DNA from 3 places in the Ornithinibacillus xuwenensis genome. Region 3 is predicted to be linked to each of the others. Evidence: predicted binding sites of a transcription regulator. Region 3 holds the regulator's gene; each other region holds the start of a gene.
The links. Region 3 encodes CtsR, which represses protease genes until heat stress. Its sites were predicted from a motif close to ATGGTCAATAAAGGTCAAACA; they were not measured.
Positions count from the first base shown of each region.

Region 1: clpP (ATP-dependent Clp endopeptidase proteolytic subunit ClpP) is a predicted target of CtsR. The motif match lies at 1,338-1,358, and genes of this name have one in related genera.
Region 2: ABC228_RS13895 (ATP-dependent Clp protease ATP-binding subunit) is a predicted target of CtsR. The motif match lies at 1,062-1,082, and genes of this name have one in related genera.

Region 1 is NZ_JBDIML010000005.1:194,488-196,765, reverse strand. It holds gene whiA (DNA-binding protein WhiA) at 1-218, shown strand, start outside; gene ABC228_RS15115 (HPr family phosphocarrier protein) at 346-600, shown strand; gene clpP (ATP-dependent Clp endopeptidase proteolytic subunit ClpP) at 678-1,265, opposite strand; tRNA gene ABC228_RS15105 (tRNA-Arg) at 1,528-1,603, shown strand; gene ABC228_RS15100 (hypothetical protein) at 1,802-2,278, shown strand, end outside.
Region 2 is NZ_JBDIML010000004.1:236,478-238,755, forward strand. It holds gene mbcS (acyl-CoA synthetase MbcS) at 1-241, shown strand, start outside; gene ABC228_RS13890 (hypothetical protein) at 357-908, shown strand; gene ABC228_RS13895 (ATP-dependent Clp protease ATP-binding subunit) at 1,158-2,278, shown strand, end outside.
Region 3 is NZ_JBDIML010000010.1:62,554-64,831, reverse strand. It holds gene ABC228_RS18375 (MgtC/SapB family protein) at 1-544, shown strand, start outside; gene ABC228_RS18370 (CtsR family transcriptional regulator) at 832-1,293, shown strand; gene mcsA (protein-arginine kinase activator protein McsA) at 1,335-1,883, shown strand; gene mcsB (protein-arginine kinase McsB) at 1,880-2,278, shown strand, end outside.

The DNA.
Region 1 (2,278 bases), on a different contig from region 3:
AAAATATTAAGCTGATAGAGAGTACAGTTGGATTGGATGCATTACCCGAAAAGCTGCGAGAGGTAGCTATATTACGAGTGCAGCATGAGGATGTTTCCCTAAAGGAATTAGGTGAACTCGTATCAAGTGGAAAGATTTCAAAGTCTGGTATAAATCATCGATTAAAGAAAATTGACGAATTTGCAGAAAAAATTAAACAAGGTGAAATTTTATCATAACTTCATTTAATATTTTCTATATCCATGATATAATAGGCTATCATGGATATTTTTTTATACTTTTTGAAGTGTAAAAAAATTTTTATTATAGTATGGTACCGCTTACGTTTAGGGGAGGATGAGATAATTGGTTGAGAGAGTTGTTACAGTTGAGCTGGAGACTGGTTTACAAGCAAGACCTGCTGCGCAATTTGTTCAAGAAGCTAACCGCTATACGGCACATTTATTTCTTGAAAAAGAAGGAAAACGTGTAAATGCGAAAAGCATTATGGGCTTAATGAGTTTGGCTATTACAACTGGAGAATCTATTAAGCTAATCGCAGATGGATCGGATGAAGACGTTGCATTAAACCATTTAACATCATTTGTTTCAAAAAAGTAAATTTTCTAGTGTAATATGTGAATATAATAACAATAAAGAGGAAGAATCAAATTTGATTCTTCCTCTTTTCGCTTTTATTAATCGGGTTTACGTTCCATTACTTTATCAATCAAGCCGTATTCAACTGCATCTGCAGCTGTCATGAAATTATCACGTTCTGTATCGCGGTTAATTACCTCGATTGGTTGACCAGTACGATCAGAAAGAATTTTGTTTAGGTTCTCTCTCATCTGTAGAATACGTTTCGCGTGAATTTCAATATCTGTTGCTTGACCTTGTGTACCACCTAATGGTTGGTGAATCATTACTTCACTGTTTGGTAATGCAAAACGCTTACCCTTCTCACCAGCGGCTAGTAAAAATGCACCCATGGATGCAGCCATACCAGTACAGATGGTAGAAACATCTGATTTAATGAACTGCATTGTATCGTAAATTGCCATCCCTGCTGTAATTGATCCACCAGGAGAGTTGATATATAGAGAAATATCTTTACCTGGATCTTCAGCTTCTAGGAATAATAATTGAGCAACAATTGAATTGGCAACATTGTCATCAATTGCACTTCCTAGCATAATAATTCTGTCCTTTAATAAGCGGGAATAAATATCATATGCGCGTTCACCACGGTTTGTCTGTTCAATAACTGTAGGTATTAAATTCATTGGAATTCCTCCTTCATGCATTTTCATATTCTATGGATATATCCAATCCTTGGATATTTTCATCATATACTATTGGTCAATTAAGGTCAAACAAAAACGTTTGACAATAATTGCAGTTTGTCCAAGCATCTAAAATACATATTCCATCATACCCCTATAGCCCAATGATTAAACCCATCATTACGAAAAATACTTGTTTAATCAGGATTCAGGCGTTATAATAGCCTATGTGTCCGATTTATTGGGCATACTAATGTTATATGCGCCCATAGCTCAGCTGGATAGAGCACTGGTTTCCGGTACCAGGTTTGCCGGGGGTTCGAATCCCTCTGGGCGCGTTTTGAAAGTCGGTAGTGGCAAGGGTTTGAAAATTTTCATTCCCTTGTTTTTTTCTGTAAATAAATACGTTTTGCAAACCAATTGTAAATTATAGGATTCGAAAGATATATTAAATTGATCAATATTGTTAAGGAAATTCACTATTCAGTAAAATCCAGCTATACTTTTAGCGAAATTTGGTAGGAGGATTTAACTATATGAAAAGGTTAATATTAATAGGTATTGTCTTTCTAACAGGGTGTGGATTAAGTTCACAGGAATATGAGCCCGAAGTTGAGGATGTAAGTGCTGAATCTTCAAGTATAGAAAATGAAGACGTTAAGGATGTGATACCTACGGAAAGAACTGTAGATACAGGACCAAATTATCCTTGGCAACATTTTGCAACGAATTTGATAACAGAGTATCAAACAGAAGGCGAAATAGTATATTTGTTTTCAGACGCAGAAGCATTAGAAAGGGATTTAATTGAGGATGCTAGTAGAGATGATGAAGGAAATGAACAATTAGCACAAAGGAAAGAAAAAAGCGTTAAAGGATTTGCAATATACCTCGACCAATTTATTAATGAGGTTAGCCAACATATAGACAATGAAGCATATTTTAATAAATTAAGGGAAGTAGAACAGGCGCTATTAACTGCTGATTATCAAAGCGTTATAGATTTAGTAAAT
Region 2 (2,278 bases), on a different contig from region 3:
AGTTGTAGCAAGTCCAGATGAGATAAGAGGTAGTATTGTAAAAGCTTTTATTGTTTTAAAAGGAAATGTTAAAGAGAGTCCAGAGCTGCTTGTAAAAGAGCTACAGGAGCATGTGAAAAATCTAGCGGCACCTTATAAATATCCAAGAGAAATTGAATTTTTGGATGAATTACCAAAAACAATCTCTGGTAAAATTAGAAGAGTGGAATTACGCAAAAAGGAAATCGAAAATCATATTTAATGGCAAAAGTAGAACAGGCAGCATTTTAGCTGCCTGTTCTTTTTGTATCCAAGTTTATGAAACAAAATCTTCCAGCTGCCCGTATAAAGAGTATTCATAAAATGGGAGGATAGCTATGGTACGAAATTATGAAAGAAGACACTATTTTATGGCAATTGGGATTGCCATTCTTTTTATCTCACCTCTTCTACTAATTATTATGCCCTCTTTTGTTGTAAACAGCTTATATCATGAACCTGGAACTTGGGTTGTAGTTGTGCCCGGTAATAGCTATATCCTATATGGAGCAGGTTTTTTTCTACTCGTAGTAGCGGCATTAACGATATACTTCTTTAATGTGAGAAAAATCGCTGTTTTGATAAGTATTGGATTTGTGATGATTAGTAGCTTATTGTTCTATTATGGTACAAAGCCGTTTCGTGCAATTTCGGATCAAGGGATATCCTATCGGGAAGAAATTACGGGTGAAATTAATACCTTTACCTGGGAAGATATTAACTATATAAACTACTACGATGTTGATTGGAGTGAAGGCTTCGATCAATACGAATTTTTCTTCAAGGATGGCAAACACATTCAAGTTACGCAAAATGGAAGTGTCATGCCATACAGTATTGCAATCTCTAATAAGTTAAAAGAGGCAAAAATTGATATACACTGGAAATAGAACGAAAAAAATCCTAGTTTTTGATAAGCTAGGATTTTTATTTCGATTAAGCATGAATGAATTTGTTTGACGAATCCACAGGGATATCTAGGCTTAACTTCCCGTGTAAACCAGTCCCCACAAGCATTCCCGAAAATTTAGGCAAAACACTTGAAAGTCAAAAAAGGTCAGAGTATAATGAAATCACAAGGTCAAAGATAGTCAAAGTCAAACAAGCATTAAACCAAATAAAAGCAGGAGGAATGGAATATGAAATGTCAACAATGTGGTGTAAATGAAGCGAATATTAATATGGCAATGCAAATGAATCATGAAAAGATGCAAATGCACCTTTGCAATTCATGTTTCCGTGAAATCCAAGAAAATATGATGAATGCAAATGGATTCATTTCAAATCCTTTCTATAATGAAGATGATCAAGGAGCATCTAACCTTTTTCAACAAAGTGGAGCTTCTAATACAACAACAAAAACAAAGCAAAAATCAACAAAAAGTAATGGATTACTTGATCAATTAGGCAAAAACCTTACGGATGCTGCTCGAGCTGGTGAAATTGACCCGGTCATTGGCCGCGATCAAGAAGTGAAGCGTGTAATTGAAACACTTAATCGTAGAAACAAAAACAACCCAGTACTAATTGGGGAACCTGGTGTTGGTAAAACCGCAATCGCAGAAGGCTTTGCATTAAAAATTGCTGAAGGTGCTGTACCAGCTAAGCTAATGAATAAAGAAGTCTATCTATTAGATGTGGCTTCACTCGTTGCAAATACTGGAGTTCGTGGTCAATTTGAAGAGCGCATGAAGCGGCTGGTTAAGGAGCTTCAAGAGCGTAAGGATACGATTCTTTTTATTGATGAGGTCCATCTCTTAGTAGGAGCTGGAACTGCTGAAGGCTCACAAATGGATGCAGGAAATATATTAAAACCTGCACTTGCTCGAGGCGAGCTGCAAATTATTGGTGCAACAACCTTAAAAGAATATCGTCAAATTGAGAAGGATGCAGCGCTTGAGCGCCGTTTCCAACCAATCATCGTGAAGGAGCCATCTACTGATGAAGCAATTCAGATTTTAGATGGTATTAAGGATCGTTATGAGGCATTCCATGAAGTGCGCTATTCCGAGGAGGCAATTCGTGCATTTGTTCATTTGTCTGCACGCTATATACAAGATCGCTTCCTACCAGATAAAGCGATTGACTTGATGGATGAGGTTGGGTCACGCTTGAATCTATCCAATTCACAAAACGATTCCAATACCATCCAACAACGTATTGATGAAATTATAAGTGAAAAAGAAGCAGCAGCTGAAAAAGAGGATTATGAACGAGCTGCCAACCTTCGCTACCAAGAAATTCAATTACAAAAGCAATT
Region 3 (2,278 bases):
AGGAGCTTGTTTAATGATGGTATTATCATTGTTTGGATTTGAAGCATACATTGATAAGTATGATAACATCCGGTTTGACCCGGCACGCATACCTTCCTATGTAATAAGTGGAATAGGATTTCTAGGAGCTGGAACCATTATGGTCTATGGCGGTACGATCAGGGGATTGACTACTGCTGCATCGATTTGGGCTGTAGCTGGACTTGGGTTAGTAGTAGGAGCTGGTATGTATGCTGTTGCGGTATTCACAACTCTTGTTATTTTATTAAGTCTGGTCTTTTTAAATAATTTTGAAAAACTCTTTACGAAAGGTAAACAGTCGTTCGTGATAGAAATTGTTGCCCATTCGGAGCTTGCAATCAATAAGGTTATAGCAATATTGGAGGAAGCAACCTTGAAAATTTCACAAGTAGAGGTTGTTAAAGTAGAAAATAATTTAAGAAGCATTTTTATTAAGGTAGAACCGAAAGAAAATTTGAATCGAGTTATATTATTTGAGAAGCTTTCCGCAATTGATTTTATTAAGAGTGTTTCTGAAAAGTAGCTAGCTTATGAAATGATAAAGACCGTACACTTAATGATAAAACTCCCCAATTAATGTGCGGTTTTTACTGTACCTCTGTTATAATTCCCAGCATGCTTCGGTAAATGGATGTAGGCATACATAAGAAGTTTCATATTTTGGTTTTGTTTCTACACATTTTGTCTAGAATAGGAAGGGTAAGATAGTTGCATCTATGAAAAATTAAAGTATAATAAAAATAAAGTCAAAGATAGTCAAAGTCAAAAGCATTACTTTGGAATCGCTCTTGAATAAGGGGAGGTTATCATATGAGCAACATTTCTGATATTATCGAACAATATTTAAAGAAGGTATTGCAAGCAAAAGGGCAAGATGCAATTGAGATAAAGCGAAGCGAAATTGCAGATCAATTCCAATGTGTACCGTCACAGATTAATTATGTTATTAATACTCGCTTTACTATTGAAAAGGGTTATATTGTAGAAAGTAAAAGAGGCGGTGGCGGTTATATTCGTATTATACGAATAAAGCACCAAGATAAGTCAGAGTTAATTGATGATATAATTCGTCTAATAAATCCAACTGTAACACAACAGGGAGCAATTGATGTGTTAGAACGTCTTGTAGAAGAAGAAATCATAACGCAACGAGAAGCAAAAATAATGGTTAGCGGTATTGGAAGAAATACACTAGCATTTCAACTGCCACTTCGAGATGAAATACGAGCAAGAATTCTAACATCCATGCTTACGACACTTAAGTATCTATAAGCAACCTATTGGTTTTAGTATCCGCATAAGGGGGAAAAACAATGGAGTGCCAAGAATGTCATCAAAGACCTGCCACCCTGCATTATACACAAGTCATAAATGGACATAAAACAGAGGTTCAAATTTGTGAGGTGTGTGCAAAAGAAAAGGGTTATATGACATATCCCGAAGAGGGGTATTCTCTCCATAATTTATTAACAGGGTTATTTAACTTTGATTCGAGCCATGTTGGAGGTCAACATAGTACGCAACCTCAAAAAGAAAAGGAGCTTCAATGCTCGAAATGTGGTTTAACATTTTCAGATTTTAAACGAATTGGTAAGTTTGGATGTGGCGAATGCTATCACACATTCTCCTCGAATCTAAACCCTATATTCCGACGTGTTCATAGTGGTAATACCGAACACCGTGGTAAGATTCCGAAAAGAAAAGGTGGAAGCCTCCATCTGAAAAAGCAGCTTACATCGTTTAAAGCTGAATTACAGGATTTAATCGTAAACGAGGAATTTGAACAAGCTGCTGTCGTACGTGACAGAATTAAAGAGCTAGAAAATAAGATTAATCATAAAGAAGCGGGTGATAGTCAATGACGCTGCAGCATTTCATGAATGAGGCGATGAGTCCATGGATGCGAGAACAAGGACCCGACAATGATATTGTATTAAGCAGTCGAATTCGACTAGCGCGGAACTTCGCGGATATGCCGTTTCCGATTATTGCCAATCAAGAGGATTTAGAGCAAATTCGTGATTTTCTAAAGAAGGAATATGAGCATCATTCATTTCAAGAATATGAGAATTTTGAATTTGCTTCCATCCGTGACCTATCTAATATCGAAAAAAGTGTTTTAGTTGAAAAACATTTGATTAGTCCTCTATTGGCCAAAAAAGATGGGGCGGCAGCAACAATGATTTCAACTAATGAACAGGTTTCTGTCATGATAAATGAAGAAGACCATATTCGTATTCAAATATATTTTCCAGGT